2 regions of the Lactiplantibacillus plantarum genome follow, and region 2 is predicted to be linked to the other one. Evidence: riboswitches for the same ligand, from Rfam matches in the RefSeq annotation. Region 2 holds a riboswitch; the other holds the start of a gene.
What was found. Region 2 has a riboswitch for preQ1 ahead of E5260_RS03445 (nucleoside hydrolase). Riboswitches for the same ligand answer to the same signal wherever they lie in the genome.
Positions count from the first base shown of each region.

Region 1: linked by a shared signal. The riboswitch ahead of E5260_RS13125 (QueT transporter family protein) and the one ahead of E5260_RS03445 (nucleoside hydrolase) in region 2 are both predicted to bind preQ1.

Region 1 covers NZ_CP039121.1:2,772,376-2,784,998, reverse strand. The annotation lists gene argJ (bifunctional glutamate N-acetyltransferase/amino-acid acetyltransferase ArgJ) at 1-378, shown strand, start outside; gene argB (acetylglutamate kinase) at 394-1,140, shown strand; gene E5260_RS13135 (acetylornithine transaminase) at 1,137-2,306, shown strand; gene argF (ornithine carbamoyltransferase) at 2,299-3,321, shown strand; PreQ1 riboswitch class I at 3,376-3,421, shown strand; gene E5260_RS13125 (QueT transporter family protein) at 3,430-3,936, shown strand; partial or broken gene cbpA (cyclic di-AMP binding protein CbpA) at 4,214-4,845, opposite strand; gene E5260_RS13115 (L,D-transpeptidase family protein) at 5,000-6,394, opposite strand; gene E5260_RS13110 (L-lactate dehydrogenase) at 6,613-7,575, opposite strand; gene pth (aminoacyl-tRNA hydrolase) at 7,907-8,464, shown strand; gene mfd (transcription-repair coupling factor) at 8,484-12,011, shown strand; gene E5260_RS13095 (putative polysaccharide biosynthesis protein) at 12,186-12,623, shown strand, end outside.
Region 2 covers NZ_CP039121.1:774,065-786,687, reverse strand. The annotation lists gene E5260_RS03490 (YueI family protein) at 105-608, shown strand; gene E5260_RS15365 (hypothetical protein) at 915-1,088, shown strand; gene E5260_RS03480 (DUF554 domain-containing protein) at 1,566-2,243, opposite strand; gene E5260_RS03475 (MerR family transcriptional regulator) at 2,339-3,154, opposite strand; gene E5260_RS03470 (cation:dicarboxylate symporter family transporter) at 3,350-4,648, opposite strand; gene E5260_RS03465 (YagU family protein) at 5,032-5,535, opposite strand; gene E5260_RS03460 (ABC transporter permease) at 5,708-6,775, shown strand; gene E5260_RS03455 (ABC transporter ATP-binding protein) at 6,790-7,470, shown strand; gene E5260_RS03450 (ECF transporter S component) at 7,698-8,249, opposite strand; gene E5260_RS03445 (nucleoside hydrolase) at 8,246-9,226, opposite strand; PreQ1 riboswitch class I at 9,247-9,291, opposite strand; gene E5260_RS03440 (dihydrofolate reductase family protein) at 9,649-10,188, shown strand; gene E5260_RS03435 (cation:proton antiporter) at 10,252-11,418, opposite strand; gene E5260_RS03430 (YczE/YyaS/YitT family protein) at 11,614-12,291, shown strand; partial or broken gene E5260_RS03425 (AEC family transporter) at 12,360-12,623, shown strand, end outside.

The DNA.
Region 1 (12,623 bases), 1.2 Mb from region 2:
ACCAAGTTAGTCGAATGTAATGTGGTCCACGCCGCTACAACGTTTGATGGTCAGCAAATCGCCAAAGCAATTGTTGGCTCTAACCTCGTTAAGGCGGCCATTTTCGGTGAAGACCCGAATTGGGGGCGAATCATTAGCACGATTGGCGCCACTGATGCAGACATCGATGTGGCGACGGTCGATATTGAAATGAACGGCGTTTTACTTGTTCAACAAAGTCTGGCCGTTGACTTTGATATGGCAGCGGTGCAGGCGACCTTACGTGATAACCAGATTATGATCGATGTTGATTTACATCACGGTACAGCAAGTGGTCAGGCTTGGGGTTGTGACTTGACTTACAATTACGTCAAAATTAACGCGAGCTATCATACTTAAACGGAGGTGGTGAAAATGACAAAATTAATTGTAATTAAGATTGGGGGCCAGGCGATTAGCCAATTGAGCACCACTTTCTTTGACCAAATCGCACAGTGGTACCAACAGCATTATCAGATTCTGATCGTACACGGTGGGGGGCCAATGATCAATCGACTGACGACTCAGCTTGCTTTGCCCGTGCATAAGGTGAACGGGTTGCGGGTGACGGATGCGGCGACCTTAGTGCTCACCAAGTTGGCCCTGCTAGGAGATGCGCAACCAGCCTTACTTGCAAAATTAACGCAACATCACCTACCTGTGTTGGGGCTCAATGCGGCGGATAATCAGTTACTAACTGGTGAATTGATTGATTATCGACAGCTAGGGTATGTCGGCCGGCTCACCGCTGTCAATCAAGTGCAATTAATGCAATTGTTGGCTCATCATATCGGTATTTTGGCCCCTTTAGCCTTAACCGAGACGGGACAATGGCTCAATGTCAATGCGGATATGGCAGCGACCGTGCTAGCCCAACAACTACATGCTGAAAAATTGGTTTTGCTAACCGATGTCCCGGGAATTATACATCACGGTAATGTGATGACATCACTATCGCCACAACAAGCTCAGCAATTGATTCGAACAGCTGTGATCACCGCGGGAATGCAACCCAAAGTTCAAGCTGCAATTGCCGCGATTCAGACGGGAGTCAAGCAGGCTATTATTACGAATGCAATCGATCAACCAGGAACCGCAATTATTCAGGAGGTGGCCGTATGACCATGCAACACGTGTTTCCAACCTATCAACGTTTTCCATTTGCCATTACGGATGGTCAGGGCGTTCATCTGACTGATAATCATGGCAAGACGTATTTAGATTTTACGGCGGGAATCGGGGTCTGCAACTTTGGGTATCACCAACCACAAATTCAGGCGGCCGTCACCCAGCAGTTGACGCATATCTGGCATACGTCGAATTTATACGAAAATGAATTACAAGATGCCGTTGCCGGCCTGTTAGCGAATGGTGAAGAGCGACTCGTATACTTTGCAAATTCCGGAACCGAAGCTAATGAAGCTGCATTAAAACTCGCACGGAAGTACACAGGTAAAACCGGCATCTTAGCTTTTCAGCATTCATTTCACGGTCGAACCTATGGCGCTATGTCGATGACGGGCAATCCTCATATTCAGGCTGGCTATGCGCCATTAGTGCCTGGCATCACGTTTGCAACCTATAATGACGACGCGGCTTTGGACAAAATCACACCAGAGTTGGCGGCCGTTATTTTAGAAGTCGTTCAAGGTGAAGGCGGCGTCTTTGCGGGACAAACAGCTTGGTTACAAGCGGTTAATGCGAAATGCCAAGCAACGGGTGTTTTGTTGATTATTGATGAGGTGCAGACGGGAATCGGTCGGACTGGTTACCGGATGGCCTATGAAGGTTACGGCCTGGATCCTGATATCTACACGGTCGCCAAGGGCTTAGCGAATGGCTTGCCAGTGGGGGCAATGGTTGGTCGGCGGCAATTAGCCACTGCCTTTGGTCCTGGCAGCCATGGCTCGACGTTCGCCGGTAATGCTGTTGCTATGGCGGCGGCAAAACGTGTCTTGACCCAATTAACACCGGCGCTGTTAACGACGGTTCGGGCCCATGCCGAACTTGTCTGGCAAGCCCTAGCGACTCAAGTCGAACCGATACCGGTAGTGAAACAAATCACGGGGAAGGGCCTAATGATTGGAATCCACTTAGATGAACAAATCCCGGTTAATCAAGTCATTACCCGGCTACAAGTAGAAGGCTTATTGACGTTATCAGCTGGCGATAATACGTTACGTTTGTTACCCCCAATTGTGATGCAACCGGCCGATTTATTAGCTGGGATTGCCTTGATTGCAAAGGTACTGACAACTTTGACAACGGAGGTCACGACGAATGAATAATCAATTTGAAGGTCGGTCATTCTTGAAGGAAATCGACTATACACCAACAGAATTAGCTTACTTAATTGACTTTGCTAGTCACTTGAAGACCCTTAAAGCACACCATATCCCACACCCTTATTTACAAGGAAAAAATATTGCGTTGCTGTTTGAAAAAACGTCGACACGGACACGTTCTGCGTTTACTGTGGCGGCTAATGATCTGGGCGCGAATCCAGAGTTTTTGGGTAAGGACGACATCCAATTCGGGACGAAGGAGTCAGTTGTTGATACGGCGAAAGTACTGGGGTCCATGTATGATGGTATTGAATTTCGGGGCTTTAAACAAAGCACGGTCGAAGACTTAGCGACCTATAGTGGTGTGCCAGTCTGGAACGGATTGACCGATGAGTGGCACCCGACGCAGATTTTAGCGGATTTTTTAACATTAAAGGAACATTTTGGTCATTTAAAAGGGTTGACGTTAGCGTACGTTGGTGATGGTCGCAATAATATGGCTAATAGTTTACTTGTGGCGGGAGCGATGCTCGGCATCAATATCGCTATCGGGGCCCCGGTAGCGTTACAGCCAGCCCCAGCAGTGGTCGCGTTGGCCCAACAGTATGCGCAGGCAGCTGGGAGCACGATCGTGATTACGGCTGATCCGCAACAAGCCGTTACTCAGGCTGATGCGCTTTATACGGATGTCTGGGTCTCAATGGGCGAGCAGGTCGACTATGGTGAGCGGATCAAGCAACTATTGCCGTTTCAAATTAATACTGCGTTACTCGCAGCTACTGGCAAGTCATCGACGATTGTCATGCATTGCTTACCAGCACTACACGATCTAAAGACGCAGCTGGGAGCCAAATTAGGCGAACAGTACGGAATGACGGCGTTTGAAATTACGGATGATGTCTTCCAGAGTAAGCAGGCGGTCGTCTTTGAAGAGGCCGGCAACCGGATGCCAGCAATTAAGGCGGTAATGGCGGCTACATTAGGTAACTTATTTATTCCTACCAGCATTTTCAATTAGCAAGCTTGCGGGAACTACTAGAGCGTGCTACGATTATATTCGCTTTGTTTCAATCAATACGTGGTTCGTAACCATCCCACGTTAAAAAAACTAGGAGGAATTAAGCGAATGACACAATCAAAAATTCGACCATGGATTATCAACGCCCTAGTCGCTGCAATGTATGTTGTATTATGCCTAGGCCCCGCAGCTTTTAGCTTGGCATCGGGCGCAATTCAATTCCGCGTTTCTGAAGGGTTGAACCACTTAGCCGTGTTCAATCGCAAGTATATTTGGGGAATTGTTGCTGGCGTTATTTTGTTTGACGCTTTTGGTCCCGGTGCGAGTCTCCTCAACGTTCTCTTTGGTGGCGGCCAATCATTATTAGCCCTGCTGGTATTGACGTGGTTGGCCCCTAAGTTGAAGACGGTTTGGCAACGGATGTTACTGAATATCGCGCTATTCACCGTTTCGATGTTTATGATCGCACTGATGATTACCATGATGAGTAGTGGTGTCGCTTTTTGGCCGACATATCTAACAACTGCTTTATCAGAGTTGATTATCATGAGTATCACTGCGCCAATTATGTACAGCTTGGATCGGGTCTTGCACTTTAGTGACCGGATTCAGTAGGGTGTGACTGAATTTAATATTAAGAACGACCGGCGTAGTATGTGAAGATGGTTTTTCGCATATTACGCCGGTCTCTTATTTATTCATTTAATGAAATGTGGTTAATTTGATTTTTGGTTGATTATTTTGAAATGGTCAACGCGTTTTGGATTGTTAACTGCTTGGCAGCAATGATCGTCCTAATTCGAACTGTTTTCAGCAGTCTTAAGCTGGTCGCTTTTGATCTGAAAATTCATCTCATTAAAAAAGCCCCAAGGTAACCTTGGGGCAACTGTGATTATTCAGCTTGTAAATCTTCCACTTCGATGACTTTAAATTGTTTGCGATTCAAGTTGTCGATAATTCGTTTGAGCTTTTCACTGTCGACATTTTCTGGCAAGGTAAAGAGCGTCCGATAACCGAGTGTCCCGTTTTGGACGTCTAAGGTCAGGCAGCCGGCGATTGAAGTATATTTCGTGATAATCTTAGCCATGGCTGCAAGGTCGCCGCGTTCACCAACGGAGACAACTGTTAAAACATAGCTACCAACGTTAACGTTCCAAGATTGTGAGAGCATGTCGAGCAGACGCGTATGAGTGAGAATGCCATAGAAATAGCCGTGTTCATCGAGCACCGCAATGTATGGCAAATCTTTGATGGAGAAGAAGATATTGTAGAAGGCGGAGTCGACTTGAATCGTTTTCGTGGCATTTTTAAGCAGGGTCGTCACGGGAAGCGACATGTCGCCGCCCCGTGACTTGTGCCGATAGATGTGCATCTTATAGATGTTGCCGCGGAAGATATGACCGGTTTCATCTAAGATTGGAATACAGCGGAAGCCTCCAAGACTTTTAAGGCGTCCTCTAAGGTCGCGTCCGCCGTAATGGTGACGAGGCGTTCTTTAGGCTTTACGAGTGTTTTTAATAGCATAGCAGTTGGTCCCCCAGATTTATTAGTTTGTTTTAATAAATAATACCATAAAACGACCGCTTACACGTATCATTATGACATCAAACGACGGCTAAAAGGGATGAAAAAGCCGGCCTGATAACATTCAGACCGGCTTGGTTAAATTAGATTTAAATTAGAAAACAATGACTGGTGTTCCGACTGGCACGGCAGCAAAAACTTTTTTCATGACAGAAGGTGGGGTGTTCACACAACCATGCGAGCCGTGCTTCTTGTACCAAGTACCACCATATTGAGTTTGCCATGAAGAATCGTGAATTCCTTCGCCAGTGTCATCGAACGGCATCCAATAAGAAACTGGTTGGGAATAACTTGAGCCATCGTCATTATCACCTTTAAGGGTCGCGTTCTTTTCCTTATTCCAGATGTACCAAACACCCGTTGTTGTAGCGTGTTTACCGGGCTTTCCAGTAACGATGTCCGTTGAAACTTTGAGCTTTCCATCAACGTAGACGTACATATGCTGATTTTCTTTATCAACTTCGACGTAGGTGTTGCCGATGTCAGTGCCCTTGTTGTTATATCCGGAACCACTGGTGATTGGTGAGCGGGTAAAGTCCTTGCCCTTCAAAATTTCAGTAGCAAGGGCTTTGGCCTCTGCTTCGGTCTTAATGGTCCAGCCATAAAACCCACCGCTGACGGATACGGTCCCACGCGCCGTACTCTTGAACTGACGCGTCGTATGATAGGTATGATACTTATCATTCAATTGCTTCACGTAAGTCAGAACAGCGTTTTGGTCTAAACTCACTTTACCTTGCTTATCGACTTTAATCCAACTGAGAATTAGGTCGTGAGGAATCGTGAATTTATGACCGTTGATATTATAGGTGGCCTTTTCGGTAGCGTATTTCGCTGATTTTGCTTTGGCCGTCTTTAAACTAGCACTCGTGCTGGTAACGGTCGGAGTGACGTAGGCGTCTTTAAGGGTGATATGACTGTCACCATTACTAATTGCTTTGGTGACGACCGTCTTAAGTTTAGCTTGATCTAATTCGGTTCCTTGAACTTCTTTCTTAATCTCAACTTGGTTATGTTGATAAACTAACTTGGCGTTTTCAGTTTTTGTTCGTTTGGTTTGATTGGCAGTCGTGGTGATTTTTTGTAGTAGGGTTTTCAAATCAGTGTGATTGATGGTTAGTTGTCCAACCGCTGAGCTATCATCAGCCTGAGCCGATTGCAATAGTGCAAGGGGCCAACGCCAGTAGTTTTGTTTGGTCACTAATTTGGTTAAATCTTTTTTAGTATTGATTGTAATACCGGCTGATTTGCTGGTAAATGAGTACTTTGTTTGGCCGTTTTCAATAATTCGATAAGTGCGATGTTCTAAAGCGCGATTAACTTTCGGTGCTGCTTGAGCGGCGGTTTTACCACTGACGTCAACACCAGCGACCGACGTATTACTGAGGAACGTTTGTTGATGTTGCCAGATTAAGCTCGTGGCAACATATCCGATGACGAGGAGACCGAGGATACTGCCCCCAATCATAAGTCCACGTTTATGTTTCATAATTAAGTTGGTCCTCCATATATTCGTAATATTCTCACCTTATAACAGAAGTGAGATGAGTGCAAACTTCAAGGCCGGTAATCGTGATAAGAAAGTTTTAAAAATAGCCTTTAGTGCGTGTTGCGCTTTAATGAATCGCTAAGGTACCCTCAAGCAAACAAAAAAACGCCCGTCTGCTATAGACGAGCGTTCATCATACACTTAATCGTATGAAATGATTATTTATTTTCTAATTCAGCTAAACCGTCGTTAAGCACTTTTTTCAAAGTTGCGGCGGAATCTTGCATCTTCTTGAGTTCGTCAGCTGAAAGTGGTGATTCGATGATTTGTTTCAAACCAGTTCCACCAATCACAGCCGGAGTCCCGATATAAATGTCGTTTAAGCCGTATTGGCCGTCCATGTAGGCACCTACTGGTAAAACGGCATTTTCATCACGTAAAATGGCTTTGGAAATCCGCATTAAAGCAGTCCCGATACCGTAGAACGTGGCACCCTTCAAGTTGATGATGTCGTAAGCTTTGTTACGAACACCATCTTCTAACTTGGCTAAATCTTCGTCAGAAACGCCTTGTTCCTTAGCGACATCGCGAACTGGACGTGTCCCGATGGTTGCAGTTGAGTAAGCAGCAAATTCAGAATCACCGTGTTCACCCATGATGTAAGCATCAACGGAACGAGGATCAACATTGAATTGTTTGCCTAACGCAACGCGTAAACGTGAAGAGTCTAAGGAAGTCCCTGAACCAATGACACGATCCTTTGGGAAACCTGAGAATTTCCAAGTAGCGTAAGTTAAGATGTCAACAGGGTTAGCAGCAACTAAGAAGATGCCGTCAAAGCCGGAGTCAACAACTGGTTTGACAATGGATGATAGGATATTTAAATTCTTGTTAACTAAGTCTAAACGTGATTCACCAGGCTTTTGAGGCGCACCGGCTGTAATAACAACTAAGTCAGCGTCCTTACAATCTGAATATTCGCCTGAGTAAATCTTCTTGGGAGCGGTGAATGCTTGGGCGTCTTCAAGATCAAGGGCGTCACCCTTTGTCCGATCTTTAACAACATCGACAATTACAAATTCTTCAGCAATTCCTTGTTGTGCCATGGCAAAAGCGTAACTAGAACCAACAGCGCCGTCGCCGACTAACACAACTTTTTGATGATTTGGCATGCTTGACAAAATAAGTCATCCTCTCGTAGTGAAAATTTAGTTTTTACGGTTAAAGTATACCATGTTTGTGCAAAATAAGTGTTAGATTGAGCATGCTTTTAATACAATTATTAACAATGTCCGCAAAACCCTTTGGCGGGCGTCAATAAGCCCTTTGTGGTATACTTATCGCACTTAATAAACGCTAACTTTTGAACACTTGACTGGCGGGCGCGTCGGTCACGGTGTGAGTAGTGGTGCCAATACGACTTAGGTGGTATCGTTACTCAGAGTTGCCGAATCGGGTCGATTACCGGTTCGGCCTGTTTTGGTATGCAAAGTAATAGGAGAAGATAAAATTATGAAAATGATCGTTGGGTTAGGCAACATTGGGCGGCAATATGCCCAGACACGTCATAATGTTGGTTTTATGATTGTGGACGAATTAGCTAGCAAACTAAACGTTACGTTTCAAACGAGTAAATTTGAAGCACAGGTGGCAACGGCTTTTCAAGACGGTGAGAAGATTTTACTGGTGAAACCCGCCACTTATATGAATGATTCTGGACGAGCGGTGGGACCGTTGATGAGCTATTACAATGTTGATCCTGCTGATTTGCTCGTTATACATGATGATTTAGATTTGCCATTAGGAAAAGTACGCCTCAAACAAAAGGGATCGGCGGGTGGTCATAATGGCATCAAGAGCATTATTAGTCATGTTGGCGATCAGCACTTCAAGCGCGTTAAAGTTGGTATTGACCATCCTCAGAAGATGAGTGTTGTTGATTACGTGTTGGGGAAATTTACGCCAGCCGAAGTGGCGAAGTTTGACGATGCTAAGATTACGGCGCTAGCGGCGGTCGAAGCTTGGTTAGCAAATGATGATTTTGCGGCAGTTATGAATCAATATAACTAGCCCGGGAGGAAACGACAGAATGGATATTGAAACGATTGTTGAGCAAACGCCCGACTTTCAAACAATTTTAGCAGGTATCAGCCCGCGTAGTCGGCAACTAATCACCGGATTGAACGGTTCGGCACGAACGGTTTATTTAAGCGCGCTATTTCACCAATTAACGCATTCATTACTGATCGTGACCGATAACGGTTTTCACGCGAGTCAGCTAGTGGATGATTTAACGAGTCTCTTAGATGAAGACCAAGTTTTTTTATTCCCAGCTGAAGAAATGATTGCGACGGAGGTTGCGACAAGTTCACCAGAGTCACGAGCGCAACGGGTCCAGGCTTTAAACGCCTTATTGCGTGACAGTCCGGCAGTGATCGTGACCTCGGTTGCAGGTGCCCGGCGGTTCTTGCCGCCCGTCGCACAATTTCAAGCAGCCACGTTACCGGTAGCCGTTGGTCAAGATATTGATTTGGAAGACTTGCAGCGGCAACTACACGACATGGGTTACGTTAAGGAAAAGTTAGTCGCACGCCCAGGAGATTTTGCGGTACGGGGCTCAATCGTGGATATTTACCCGTTAGATGCGGACTACCCTTTACGACTGGACTTCTTTGATACTGAAGTTGATACACTGAAGTATTTTGACCCGGGAACGCAACGTTCGGTGGAAAACTTGGATGAGTATACAATTTTGCCAGCTACCGATTTTATCCTGACAACAGCTATGCTGCAGGCCGGGGCACAGCGTCTTAAAACGGCGATTGCGGCTGAAAGTAAGAAACTCAAGCCAGCCGAACGCCAGACTTTGGCCGATAATTTAGCACAACCTTTAGCTGACATGGAAAAAGGAATTATCGGAAACGATTTATTGTTATATGGCGATTATTTATACGACCGGAAAACGAGTATTTTTGACTATGTGGCCGCTGACGGGCTCGTTATCTTCGAAGAATATTCGCGTTTGCTTGATAGTGAGCAGCAGTTATTAACGCAAGAAGCTGACTGGGTTACGGACCAATTGGCACATCACCGGGTGCTGGCAACTGCGAGTTACGGCAATGATATTCGGGATTTGCTCCGGGATGACCAACATGCACAACTCTTGATTTCGCTGTTTCAAAAGGGCATCGGTAACGTCAAACTAGCGCAAGTCACTAACGTGCGCACACGCCCGATGCAGGAATTTTTTGGGCAGCTCCCAGCGTTGAAGACCGAACTGGATCGGTGGCATAAGCTTAAACAGACGGTGGTCTTGATGGTATCAGAGGCTGAGCGTCTGACAAAGGTCAGTGATACGCTTGATGATTTTGAAATTGAAGCGGTCATGACTAAGGCCACTAATTTACAACCGGGTGCGGTTCAAATCGTGCAAGGTAGCTTGCAAAATGGATTTGAGTTTCCGGATGGTAAATTAGTCATCGTAACCGAGCAAGAAATGTTCAAGAAGGTGGCTAAGAAGCGTCCACGTCGTCAGACCTTGGCTAATGCCGAACGGTTGAAGAGTTATACGGATCTCAAACCCGGCGATTACGTCGTGCACGTCAATCACGGGATCGGAAAGTACGTTGGTATGGAGACGCTGGAAGTTGATGGTGTCCATCAAGACTACATTACGATTGCGTATCAAAATAATGCGAAGATCTTTATTCCCGTGACCCAGTTAAACCTAGTTCAAAAGTACGTTTCGTCAGAATCAAAGACGCCACGCATCAATAAGTTGGGTGGTACCGAATGGACGAAAGCGAAGCGCAAAGTCGCGGCGAAAATTGAAGATATCGCGGATGAACTAGTCGACCTGTATGCCAAGCGAGAGGCGGAGAAAGGTTACGCCTTTCCACCGGACGATAGTTATCAAGATGATTTCGATAACGATTTTCCGTACCCAGAGACGCCGGATCAAATTCGTAGTATTAATGAAATCAAGCATGATATGGAACGACCGAAACCGATGGACCGCCTATTGGTCGGCGATGTTGGTTATGGGAAGACGGAAGTCGCGTTGCGGGCCGCGTTTAAGGCGATTGAGGCCGGCAAACAAGTGGCCTTTCTAGTGCCAACGACCATTTTAGCTCAGCAACATTATGAAACGATGCTGAATCGGTTTGAAGGCTACCCGATTAACGTTGGCATGCTGTCACGATTCAGAACAACTAAGGAAATGAAAGAGACGGTCCAACAGTTAAAGAGTGGTGAAATTGACATCGTGGTTGGTACGCACCGCTTACTGTCTAAGGACGTCGCGTTTGCTGATCTGGGCCTGCTCATTATTGATGAGGAACAACGGTTTGGGGTCAAGCATAAGGAACGACTGAAGGCCTTGAAGGCTAGTGTGGATGTCTTGACGTTAACGGCAACGCCGATTCCGCGAACATTACACATGTCGATGCTCGGTGTACGGGACTTATCAGTGATTGAGACGCCGCCAACGAACCGTTATCCGATCCAAACGTACGTCATGGAACAGAATTTTGGCGTCATTAAAGAGGGAATTGAACGAGAAATGCAACGTAATGGGCAGGTTTTTTATTTGCATAACCGGGTTCATGATATTGATAAAGTCGTTGCACAGATCAAAGACTTGGTTCCTGACGCGGCGGTGGCCCATATTGATGGTCAGATGCCTGAGTCACAACTCGAAGGGATTCTCTACGATTTCATTCGGGGTGAGTACGATGTGTTAGTGACAACAACGATCATTGAGACCGGGGTTGATATTCCAAACGTCAACACCTTATTTGTGGAAAATGCTGACCGGATGGGACTGTCACAGCTATACCAGTTGCGTGGCCGGATTGGTCGGAGTAGTCGGGTCGCCTATGCTTACTTTACTTATCAGCAAAATAAAGTTTTGACAGAAGTTGGTGAGAAACGGTTACAGGCCATCAAGGACTTTACGGAACTTGGATCTGGCTTTAAAATCGCGATGCGCGACTTGTCGATTCGGGGTGCTGGTAACTTGTTAGGTAAGCAACAGCACGGCTTTATTGACTCAGTTGGTTATGACCTCTATACCCAGATGTTGTCAGAAGCAGTGGCGAAGAAGCGTGGTCAGGCGGCTAAAGTTAAGACCGATGCCACGGTCGAACTTGGAATCGAAGCCTACTTGCCGACCAGCTATATTGAAGATGAACGGCAAAAGATCGAAATTTATAAACGGATTCGCCAGCTGGAGAATAATGATCAGTACATGGAAGTTCAGGATGATTTAATGGATCGATTTGGTGATTATCCGGTAGAAGTCGCTGGACTATTAGCAGTAGGTAAGCTGAAGTTACTGGCGGATGACGCGCTGATTGAGAAGATTCAGCGTGACGATAGTGAGCTACACCTAACGTTATCCAAACAAGGGACGGCTAAGCTAGATACTAAAGATATTTTTAAGGCCTTGGCAAAAACAAAATTAAAAGCGACAGTTGGAATTGATGATGATAAAATGAAGGTTAAATTAGTCATTCAGCCAAAGATGCAACAGGATGAGTGGCTGGCGCAATTAACACAGTTTGTCGAACAACTGAGTTTGATCTTAGCCGAAGACGATGTCGCTAGTGCGTCTTAGCTCGGTAGTTGTTGTTATGAAGCATGGTTGCACGGGGTGGGTTAAGCGCTATCGAGTGGAACCAATGGCAAATAGCAGGAATTATCGTCTGATGGGGCGTTGTCCTGGCTAGTCAGGGCGCGGCTCAAATGAATTAGTATGAGACACCGAGTTGCTCGGTAGAAGGGATTTGTTATGCCAAAGGATCACTTGAACACCGTGTTCAAAGGTGCGTTAATTTTATCGATATCATCATTAGTCGCTAAGATTTTAAGCGCGGTATACCGGATTCCCTTACAGAACATGGTTGGTAATACGGGATTTTACGTTTATCAGCAGATTTATCCGCTGTACGGCATTGGCATGACCTTTGCATTAAATGGATTTCCAAATTTTATTTCTAAGTTAGTGGCAGAACAGCCAGACGAAACGAGTAAGTCGCTGATTGCACGGCGGGCGTTTCATATCTTATCCGGATTATCGTTGGTCGTCTTTTTCGGCTTGCAGCTTGGTGCAACGTGGATTGCGGCCCACATGGGTGACGTTAATCTAGCACCAATCATTAGTGCCGTGGCTTGGATGTTTGTCTTTATGCCATGGTTAGCAACCGGCCGTGGTTACTATCAAGGAAAA
Region 2 (12,623 bases):
TGATCAGCTTTAGAAAATTTTATGTTGATTAAAGCGCTTTCTTTATTACAATAGTAGTAAAAGCAGTTAAATTTTATGGTTAATTGTGAAAGGACCTGACTGGCATGGCTAATTCTGAAGACCAAATGGATAAACACTTACAATCCGCAATATTCGGGGCCCCCGTACTACATCCGGATGAACAACACCGTAACCTTGGCACGTTTCACGAACGAATCGATGTGGGCATTACTTTCACCCAAGCACTCATGCGTGACTACTCAACCGAACTAAAAAGTGAAATGGCGGCCCATCCTGATTACCAGCTACTCCTACATGGCTTGCTAGATGAAGACATCCTGAATCGCTACGTTAAACTAGCCAACCAGCAGCACATCAGGTTTGCGATTCGAAATGACCTCATGTACCAGCACACACCTACGAGCCTCGCCATCGCCCTAGTCGCCAACTGTGCCATCACGCCACCGACAATCGATATCGATGAACGTTTTCCCGTTCCGCCACTTAACACAACTACCGATTGGTCGCACGACGTCCTCATCGATCACATTCACCGTCATCTGGAACGCAATCGTCAACTCTTCAGCATCAAACACCACTTAATCTAACCAGTGTCTTACTTTGACATCTATTGTGCGTGTTGACATGAATTATGGTTAAAACAAACTGTTTAACTGCATTATTTTCCGTCAGCCGGTGCGCGTCCTATGCCGACCTCCGGGGCTGGGTGACAATTGCTGGAACGCAGCCGACGTCGATTTGAGCTAACGCCCAACCCGCGTCATCTCAAATACGAGTCTTATTCTAAGCCGGAAGCAACCCACTTCCAGCTAAGAATAATTTGGCTACTGAGCATTGTCACCCAGCCCCTCCAGTCTCAAGCCTGTGAGGGGCCACGGGTTGAAGCCGCTCGAATGGCTGATGAACGACCACCGAACTTAGCACAATCTATCGTTGGCTATTTTGATACTGGAACTTCAAACAAAGTGTTAGGTGCATTAGCACTTTGTCGAGAGATTACATCTTACTACACCAATTCAGGATTAGTGAGCTATCTCAATATCACTTTCAGTCTGACAGTTGATTAACAAAATTATCGTTTATGAAAAGCAACGACGAATTCATCAAAAGCTTAGGTACATCTTTGTCCGCCATTCGAACACTATCCCGACTGGAAGGCATTTCGGCCAATGCTCAGCGGTGAAATTCCACTTAGCAAGCGTCCTTGGCTTGGTTAGTGGAAGACCAGTATTTAAGACGTGGTTTGCGGCTTAAATCTGTGTCCACCGCGTTCCAGCAATTGGCCGAAATGCCTGGAAGTCGGTGTAGGACGCGCCAACTAAGCAATTTTACGCTTACTCGACTTTTTTCCAGCGGGCCTAAGCTGGTTGCTTTTGATTTAAAAAACAGTCCGTTTTAACCATATTTAATGCCAATCTCTCAAATCGATGCATTATACACAAAGCCACCAACTTAAAATGATCAGCTTTCACTGATTGTCCTAAATTGGTGGCTTTTACTTTATCAATCAAAAGACTCAATTGACTTCACCATTGGCCCACTAGTTAAAATAATTGCATCACGCTAATTACGATTGGTGGCACTAGCAAGGCTGGTAATAGGTTCAACGTACTGAATTGCTTGATTTTCAACATACCTAAGCCGGATGCTAGAATCAAGATACCACCAACAATGGTAATTTCATTCAGTAACGCTGCACTCAACGCACCTTTCAAAATTAATGCTAAAACATACAGGCTCCCCTGCCAACAAAACAAGACGCCCGCCGCAATCGCGATGCCAAATCCGAAAGTGGATGCTAATACGATCGACGTGATGCCATCTAACATGCCATTCGTAAACAAAAAGGTGTAATCATGCTTTAAGGCTGCCTCAATCGGCCCCAAAATCGATAACGATCCAATACAGTACAGTAACACCGCAGTCGCTAGGCCTTCCGCTAAGTTGCCACCCGCCAAACGGCCCACCCAGCGGTCAAAATGCCCTTGAATATCCAAAGCTTGACCAATTAATCCACCAATCGCCAAGCTCACAATAAAAAGCACCGGGTACTTACTCTGCGGCATCCGTTGCACGACCGCATTAATGCCGATGACACAAGCCGCTAGCCCTAACGCTTGTAATAATATCGCATGGTAAGCTGGCTTGATTCCTTTTTTAAAGATACTGCCGACCAAGCAACCAGCTAAAATCATGCTCGTATTAAAAATCGTTCCAATCATATCGCCACTCCTAATCAATAGCTTAATCTCTAGCGCTTATTTCAATTTAAAATAATTAATTATCATTTAGTATAAAGTCTAAAGTTACTTGAGGGTCAAGTCTTGATTGGTAATTGTATCTGCGTCACCGACTGTGCAACCTGATCTGTAATCCCATAATCAATCAGTGCTGTCTCAATAGCTGTTCCCGCCACGTGCCAGCCGCGAGCACGACAATCCGCTAACAATTGTCGATACTGCATCGGGGCATCCAAATGAGTGCCGTGAAAAATCCGCTGCGCATAGCTACCAGCCGCCAAGTGTTCTTGATGGGGTGGCACCGTATCACCCGGTTCAAATAATAAACAAATTCCCGCATAGCGGTCAAAATGTCCGGCTTGGATGGCTTGCTGGTCGAGCATCAGCGCAACCTTGCCGAGAAAGATTTCGTTCGTCGCGCCGGTCTGTGCGCGTAGCTTAGCAATAACAAGTTCAATATCATCTTGAGGGCGATAAGGCTGACGTAAAGCCACCATCGCTCTTTCAGGTAACGTCACGCATTCAGTCACATCAAAATTGGCACTTTGGGCCGTTTTAATCTGGGCCAAGCGTGTATTGATCCGTTGTTGTACCGCCGTTAATAATCGCAATTGCGCCTCAACCTGCTGCTGTTGGGTCGTTAACATACTCGTCAGCTTGGACAGTTCACGGGCCGCAAAAAAATCGGCAATCGTAGCCAATGGTAAGCCGAGTGCTCGCAAATATTTAATGGTACTCAACCGTTCGAACTGAGGCGTCCCATAATATCGGTAGTGACTATGCGGATTGACTCGTGCCGGCGTCAATAACCCAATCTCGTCATAATAGCGTAAAGTCGCCACTGGGATATCAAATAACTGTGCGAGTTGCCCAATCGAAAAATCAGTTGTCATCCGATCGCCATCCTCCCCTATAGGTCTTATCATAACTTAATCGCTGAAGTAATTGCTGTAACCAGAATAAGATATCATAAAAAAAGTTGCATTTCAGAAATTAATTTCTGAAATACAACTTTTGGGCCTATCAATCATCAGTGATCATCGCCATCGCATTATTAATGCAGAACTAACTGACAGAGCTGTTTTCAATTATTTCGTAATTGCGCGCGCATGCCCCGCCCGAATCTCAGCTAAATACTGATCACTTTTGGCCGTATCAAATTCATGTTCTGACTTACCGATAATTACCGCAGCTAATGAATTGCCGACCACGTTAACCACGGTTCGTCCCATGTCAACTAGCCGGTCGATTCCCGCAATAAAAGCGAGTCCTTGTACTGGCACGCCAATCGTTGAAATCGTCGCCAATAAGACAACAAACGAAGCCCCCGGCACACCAGCAATCCCCTTTGACGTAATCATAAGTACAATCAATAAAGTGATCTGCTGGCTGAGTGACAGGTGAATCCCATAAGCCTGAGCTAAGAAAAGCGCCGCTAACGATTGATAAATTGCGGAGCCATCCAAGTTAAACGTATACCCAGTTGGGATCACAAATGAGACAATTCCTTCACTAACACCGTATTTCCCCATCTTATCGATAATGCGGGGCAGGGCCGCTTCAGAACTCGCCGTTGAAAAGCCAAGCACCATTTCATCACGAATGACCCGTAGTAGGTGCCAAATATTTAAACCGAATAACTTACCAACAATGCCCATCACAACCACAATAAAGATTGCCATGGTAATATAAGCAAGAATAATGAAATAGCCTAACGGGGCCAGCGCCTTCAAGCCCATTTCAGCGACCGTGACCCCAATTAAGGCACAGACGCCAATCGGAGCCGTGTGCATGACCCAGTTCGTCACTTTGAACATAGCTTCGGCGACAGCGTTCATAAAGTCCAGAATAATTTTGCCTTGTTCGCCAATAGCCGCCGTCCCTAAACCAAAGAAAACGGCAAAAAAGATGACTGGAATCATGTCACCAGCTGACAATGATTTAAAGACGTTAGTCGGGATAATACCCATGACCGTCGACCAAATACCATTGTGTGAGACCGTCTTAGCGGTTTGCACATACTGACTAATATTCGACGCATGTAGTTGATGAATATCGATATAGTCACCAGGGTGAAAAATGTTACCCATTAACAACCCTAAGGCGATCGCAATCGTCGTCATGATTTCGAAATAGATAATGGTTTTACCACCAATCCGACCTAACTTTTTGAGGTCGCCCATATTAGCAATCCCGGTAATCAGACATGCCACCACGATTGGTAAAACGATCATTTGAATCAGACTGATGAACATCGTCCCGATGTTTTGCATCGCAGTAATCGCCGTTTTATTGCCATAAAAGACGACCCCTAATACAATTCCAAGCACTAGCCCAATTAAGATCTGCCAGCCCAAGCTCAATCGGAACTGGCGATACCGCTTCATCTTTCCCTGCTTTTCCAAGCTACTTCCGCCCCATTCTCATTTATGGATGTTTTTATGAAATATTGCACACAATATTAATATTTTAGCACATTTTCAGTCAATATGAGAATTAAATTAAAAAATCAATCATTAAAATCAAATGGTCCCATTGTAATAGACGTTAATCTCAGTTGCTTTCCTCATAATCACGTAATTGTCGCGGTGAATCACTATTTCCGTTACCATCAGAATCCGAACATTAACCAAAATAGCGACAATTAAAACTAGCTTGGTTAGCAGTTGTAATCATTCCTAACCAAGCTAGTTTTTCAAGCAACAACTTTATTCAACGGCTGCGGCTACAACACCTCATCATGTCGTCACTCACTAACCGATTTAAACCGCTATTTGGAACGGGTCATCCGGTCATAGACAGCGGCACTAACCCAATCAGCGGTCCACATCCATAAAACATGCCCAATGGCTTCTGACACGTGTTCGGTCATTGGTTGATCCTTCGCAGCGGGAACGGTCCCCAGTGCTGGCAAGATACCATGGTGAAAGGCTGTCCAGATACCTAACCCATACAACGCGCTGCTGCCACCTTTTGCCCGGGGGTGCTTGCGAGCCCATAAACTATAGGCCACAGCAAACGTCGTTGAGAATCCGAAATGCATGACATAGCTGACACCTGGTAAATCATGACCAGAATATGAATACGTTGCATGCGTAACGCTGGCGGGAATCCCAATTTGTTGCAATAATTGTTGTGGGGGATTCGTTTGATCCCGCTGTGGCGTTCGTGGCGGTAGGATATTCTCCCACCCTAACTTAACTAAACCAGAAATCACACCACCAGTCACACCAGCAATAACTGCGGCCCGATGATTGAACTGCTTGTTCACCATTAATAATTACCTGCCTCTCTATTCAATAAATTAATCATACCAGCCTTGGTACCCATTTCGAAATAATTTAGCCTGGTAATTAAATAAAAAATTTGATTTACAAAAATGAACGTGATACGATTACCACATTGATTTATCACTTGATAAATGAAATTAAAAGGGAGGAATTGACATGTATTTAGGCTTAAAAGAAATGGCCCACGAAAAACTCAGATATGGGCTACTTAGCGGGGTTTTGCTACTAATTGCCCTCGTCGTCTTTATGTTAGCGGGCCTTGCTAACGGGTTATCCAATGGTAATCGTCAGGCTGTTGACCAGTGGCATGCTCAAACAGTTTATTTGAACGAAGATGCGAATCAGACACTGTCAGCATCCCAATTAAAACTAGCAGACCAAGATCGAATCAAAGGTCAGGACGTCGCACCCTTAGCTAGTCTGTCCGGTACTTTACGAACTGCCAGTAATGGTCAAAAAACTAACGCTAGCGCTTTTGGGACCACTCGCGATAGTTTTCTGATGCCAAAAGTCATCTCAGGACACCGAATCAACGGCAAGAATCAATTATTGATTTCCGCGGGATTAAAAGACAAAGGCTATCGGATTGGTCAGAAAGTTCGCATTGGGACCACTGATCAAAAGGTAACGATCGTCGGTACTTTCAAAGCTAGTACCTATAGTATTGCGCCAACGGTCTACACGGACGTTGCCACGCTCAATCGTCTCAAAGGTAATCCCATCACCAGTGGCGATCAACAACCGGTCAACGCCTTTGTGACTAAAAAGAGTCATTTCAAGACTCAACATCATGGCAACATGCAACGTTTATCAATTGCCACGTTTATTGAAAAATTACCAGGATACAGCGCTGAGCAGTTGACACTCAACACGATGATTTACTTCTTGTTCGCAATTGCCCTAGCCGTGATTGGAATTTTCATGTTCGTTCTGACCCTTCAAAAACAAGCCTTGTTCGGGGTCTTAAAAGTACAAGGTATTGGTACCAAACACATCTTGGCTGCCCTACTCACCCAAAGTGTCGTCATGGCAATCATTGGTATCGGCATCGGCCTTCTAATTACGTTAGGCCTCGCGCAAATCATGCCCGCCGGATTACCATTCGCCATTGACTGGCCACAATTTGGTATTTATAGTGTGGCTCTCTTGTTAGCTGCAGTCGTCGGTGCCTTACTCTCATGGCGGACTGTCGCCAAGATTGACCCCGTCGTTGCCATTGGATAAGGAGGATGATATCAATGAGTCAACCAGTTTTAGCCTTACAAAATATTAATAAACAATTTGGTCACGGTCATACCGCTGTTAACGCTTTGACTGATGCCAATTTCGAAGTCAGTGCTGGCCAATTCGTCGCGATTATCGGCCCCTCTGGCTCGGGTAAATCCACCTTTTTGACGATTGCTGCCGGTTTACAAACGCCAACAAGTGGTCAAGTTATTCTGAACGGACAACCACTATCGAATCAAACGGAAAAACAGCGCTTAGCCTACCGTTTCAATGAAATTGGCTTTATCTTGCAGAGTTCCAATCTGATTCCATTCCTGACGGTTCGTGAACAGTTCAAGCTCGTCGATAAAATGGCCCGGCGCAAATTTGATCAAGCAGGCACCGATGAATTACTAGCAGAGTTAGCCCTTACTGAAGTTCGGGATGCCTACCCAAGTGACCTCTCCGGTGGTGAACGCCAACGTGTTGCCATCGCCCGCGCTCTTTACAATGATCCAAGCGTCATTCTTGCAGATGAACCGACCGCTAGCCTGGACACGCCCCGCTCCATCGACGTCGTCAAGCGCCTCGCCAACGAAGCTCATCAGCACCAAAAGGCCATCGTAATGGTGACCCATGACCAACGGCTGATTGATGACTGTGACGTGGTCTATCAAATTGAAGATGGTAAGATGAGTCGCCGCGACTCGTAGTGCTACTGACCACTGCACTTTAACCTCATAACAGTAAAAATGACCTCGCCAGGAATGTTCCTGTGAGGTCATTTTTACTGTTCATATTCACACGACTCATCAGATACTACGAATCGAAAACTAGAATTTGCCAAGCTCAAAGACAGCCAGCTTCGGCCCGCTGGAAAAAGTGCGAGTTAGCGTAAACATGCTTAGATTGGTCATCCGACACCAAGTCATCCGTTCGACTAATTAGCTTGCGGCAATTTATATCGCAACGCGCGGTAAACAAGTGCGACCACGTACACCGTGATAAACCGATCTAGATAATCCGTTCCCACTTGTATCAAGAAGACGGCCATCGTTTTGCCCATACCGGTACCTAATAATAATTGGACTAGCATGCTCGAACCAGACGACGTGATGCCATGAAATAAGATGACCGTAATCGCCGTGGATAAAAGTGTTCCGGGAAGTGAAATAACACCAGCTAACCACCAATTTGACCGCCACGTGCCCGGCTTGATTCGCCGATATAGCAGACCAGCAACTAACCCAGTCAGCAGTTGAACGGGCATAAAGAACAGCGAGTACAGGTCTGTCGTCGCACCCACGATAACTCCGGTGGCACCCCCGGCCAACATCCCACCCAGTGGTCCAAACACAGCAGCAGCCAAAACGGTACCAATTGAATCTAAATAAATCGGTAATTTTAACATCAAGGCAATGTTACTGCCAACAATATTCAGGGCAATGCAGAGCGCCAATAACGTAATTGCCCGCGTCTTTATTCTCTTCATGCACTCACCAATTGGTGCAAGACTTGCGTTAAATCAGGATCAGCCGCACCGACCACAGTCGTTAAGAACAACCGCCAAAAAGCTACGACGTCAACCTTCGTCATGATTTGACTATTGGGTGTGTTGTGCCAGAAATCATGATCATCCACGATTGACTGCCCACGCGCGACACCATCCGTCACAACCGTCGTGTAGCTTTCAAAGCCACTCAGAATCGTTGGGTCAAGCATTCCGGCCACGGCCAACGGATCATTGATCACACAACCAATAACCCGTTCATATTTCCAATGAAAGTCAAAATAAAAGGTTGTAATTTTCTCAACAAAAGCCCCCATTGCTGGATTGACGTCTTTAATATACGTTAATAAACTGGGTGTCAACACGATGTTACGCGTGACGTCTAAACCAACCATCTGAATGGGAACAGGCATCAAGTCAAAGACGACCTTGGCCGCATCCGGGTCACACCAGAAGTTGTATTCAGCCACTGGCGAACAATTACCGTGACTCCGATAACTTCCACCCATCAGTGTAAATTGATCGACTTGTTCAAATAAGTGTGGATCACGTTGCAGTACCGTTGCAATGTTCGTCAACGGTCCCAACGCTAAAATCGAAGTATCAGGTGCTTCAATCAGCGTCTCTTCAATAAAACCAGCGGCATCTTGAATCGGTCGTACCGCCGTTACCGCTGGAATCTGACTATTCCCTAAGCCATCATCGCCGTGGGTGTCTTGCGCACTCGTGTAGGCGACTTCCAATGGGCGATTAGCGCCCAAATAGACTGGAATATCCAATCGGTCAGCCAAATCTAAAATTTTCAGTGCATTTTCCGCACCGATATGGGTTGGCACGTTCCCACAAACAATTGTAATCCCAATCACATTAAGTGCCGGTGATTTAAGCGCCAATAATAGTGCTAAACTATCATCGATCCCGGGATCACAGTCAATAATAACGTTACGCGTCGCATTCATTCTCTTACCTCCGATAACTGAAGTTCTTGGTTTTTTATCCTGGGAAGTTTACGAACCAGGCCAGCTCGCCTAATTAGGTCAAACTGTATGTGATGAAATGCTAATCCAATTATAGCGGACGGTGGGGCCCTTGAAAACCACCAATCGTTACTTCAACTCACATCTTGATTGCCCGTATGCTACTTCTCCGACAATGATCACCACGACCTGCTCAACCCGCTGTGGATACTCATTCTCATTAGCCCCACAACATCATTATTTGCAGCATTCACACGCTCCCAGCGACACCTTAAGTAGTTTCCCACCTCCCATTTCGAACCAATTATTTAATTATGTTACTGAACTTTTACCGGAGTTCAGCAAGTGAATGACCGGAAAACATGGTACAATATGACTACTAAAGATAAAGTAGGTGTCGAATCATGCGTAAAGTTCAGTTTTATGGGGCCATTTCAATTGACGGTTGTTTAGCCACTAAGGATAATCGGCTGGACTGGCTGTTCAAAACAGCTGGTGCCAACGATGCCCCCACCGAAGCATTTATGCAGCAAGTTGATACCGCCATCATGGGCCGCCATACTTACGAATACACGATGGAACAAACCACTGATCAACTCATTAATCCATATAATCCGGCGACCCACAATATTGTCATGACTTCCCACCCCCACACCGGCGATGAACGCACCCAGTTCACCAATACCCCCGTCACGAAGATCGTCGAAGACTTGCGCCGTACCGCTGGCAAAAATATTTGGATTGTTGGCGGTGCTGGCGTCTTAATGCCGCTGTTAGCTGCGGATTTAGTTGATGAGCTCTACATCCAGATTGCACCAGTCATTTTGGGTGATGGTATTCCCTTATTTAAAGCAATTGACCAGCAACAGCGCTTTGAATTAGTTGACACCAATCGATATGGTCAGCTCGCCGAAGTCCACTATCAACGTTTAACAACTGAATAATGTCGTGATTAAAAAATCCCAGCCCGTTTGCAACACGCAAACAAGTTGGGATTTTCAATTGCTTTAAGCTTCACGTTGGCGTTTAACCGCCTGACGAAGTAATAGTGGTGCAATCAGCGTCGTTAAAATGATTGCCGTGATGACTGCCGAATAACGATCAGCTGATAGTAATTTGCCTTGATAACCAATCTGTGCAATGATCAGGGCCATCTCCCCACGTGACACCATGCCGGCGCCAATCTCATAGCCGCTTAACCAATTAAAACCCGCCAACCGTGCGCCGACCCCGGCACCAATGAGCTTAGTGGCAATTGCCGCAACGGTAATCACAGCGATGAACCAAAAATCGTTCAGGAAACCATTGAATGACATATTCAGCCCAATACTAACGAAAAAGACTGGGATAAATACAGCATTACCAATGGGTTGAATATGCTCATCGATAACTTCATGATAGTCCGTCTGACCAACGGCGATACCGGCAAAGAACGCGCCAATCACAGCACTTAAACCGATTGCGTCCGCTAAGTATGAGAGTCCAAAACAAATCACTAGTGACATCAGCGTGATGGAGGTTGGAACCAGTAGGGCATTCCCCACGGCCATTAAATGTGGCACCACCCACTTGACCACAAAGTACAGCGCCACAAAGAACGCCAACTGAATCGCCAGCGAGAGTCCCAAGTTGGTTGAGGCATGACTACCGCCACCACTGACTTCACTGCCAAATAAGCTGATCATCAAACTCAGAATCAAAACAGCCAGGACGTCATCAACGACCGCTGCACCTAAAATCGTCGTCCCTTCTTTACCATCGAGGGCGCCTAACTCTTTGAGAACCGCGACTGAAATCGAAACCGATGTGGCCGCGAAGGTTACGCCCAAGAACAAACTTTCAGTGGCGTTAAGGTGAAATAGTTGGCTACACCAGTCAATCACCGCAACGGGTAGAATGACCCCCAGGACCGCAACTAACAAACTAGGACGCCAATACTTCTTCAGCAATTTTAAATCGCTCTCTAAGCCGGCCATGAACATTAAAATAATCACGCCAAGCTCCGCGAAGTCTTTGATAAAACTTGTTGCTGAGACCCAACCTAATACGGCTGGACCAAGTATAATTCCACTTAACAATTGGCCAATCACCGCGGGTAGGCCCATTCGGACACTCAGGTGACCCGCAACCGCCGTAACAATTAAAATCAACGCTAAACTACCAACGTAATCCATTAAAAACCTCCTAAAAAAGGGCACTGCAAGCTCTGACTACCCAACCCAAAAGTAGCCCGAATTCTTGAAGTGTCCTTCAACCGTAAAATCTATCGTGCAATTAGTATAGCATATTTTTATGAGTCTAGCCGTGACATCCACTTATGAAAGCGGTTATAATAACTCATATACTGTTAACTGAAAGGTCGCTTAGTCGTGTTGAACATTCCTGATTTTCGTCAACGTTTTGGTTTTTTAGTCTTTTCCATTATTCTGAATTCTGCTGCCAACGCGCTCACCATCGCCACCAGCCTAGGCAGCGCCGTCTGGACTGGCTCCAGCGTTAATCTAGCTGACTGGACCCATATTTCATTAGGAACCACCTTATTACTGTACGGTGTGGTTGTCACGATTCTCAACCAACTTCTGTTAGGTCACTTTGATCGGCGTCGGTTTATCTCCAACTTGCTCTATATCGTGCCCTTTAGTTACCTGGTCCAATTTATCGGCTACTTTTGGGATTGGCTACAGATTCCCGCCCTGCCCCTGTTACCACGCTTGATTCTAAACGTGCTTGGGCTATTAGGCGTTGCGGCCGCCGTCTCGATTTACCAGCGTTGTAATTTAATTCAGCATCCGAACGATGATTTATCGTATATCTTACGCTTTCGGTTTTTACATGGTTCCGCTATTATTGCCCAGTGGACTAGTTATTTGCCACCTCTGACGATTATCGTCGTTTCATTCTTCGCCACAGGTCATTTGCGCGCCATTGGCTTCGGGACGGCCTTTGCCTTAATTGCTCAAGGTGCCATCATGGGGTGGTCTGATCATCATGTTTTTCCCCATCTCAAACATCACGTGGATATTGTCCAGGCGCATCATCCGGCCTAAATGAATCTTGACAAAGTTCAGGCCAAACCTCAATAATGAGAGTATTCTAATTTATTGGACTGAAGTAAATGAATTTAACGCAACTAACTAGTCAAATCATTTTGATGTTCATTCTCATGCTCGTCGGCCTGCTCGTTAACAAGCTCGGCTTCATGCATGCCCAGACTTCAACTGATTTAACCAACATCCTGTTATACATTGTGTCACCTTGCTTGATTATTCAAGCCTTTGAAAAGACATTTTCAGCCGACCGCTTACAAATGTTAGCCCGGGTCATTGCTGGAATTGTGATCATTTATGTGCTCATGATCATTGTGACGCAATTACTATTC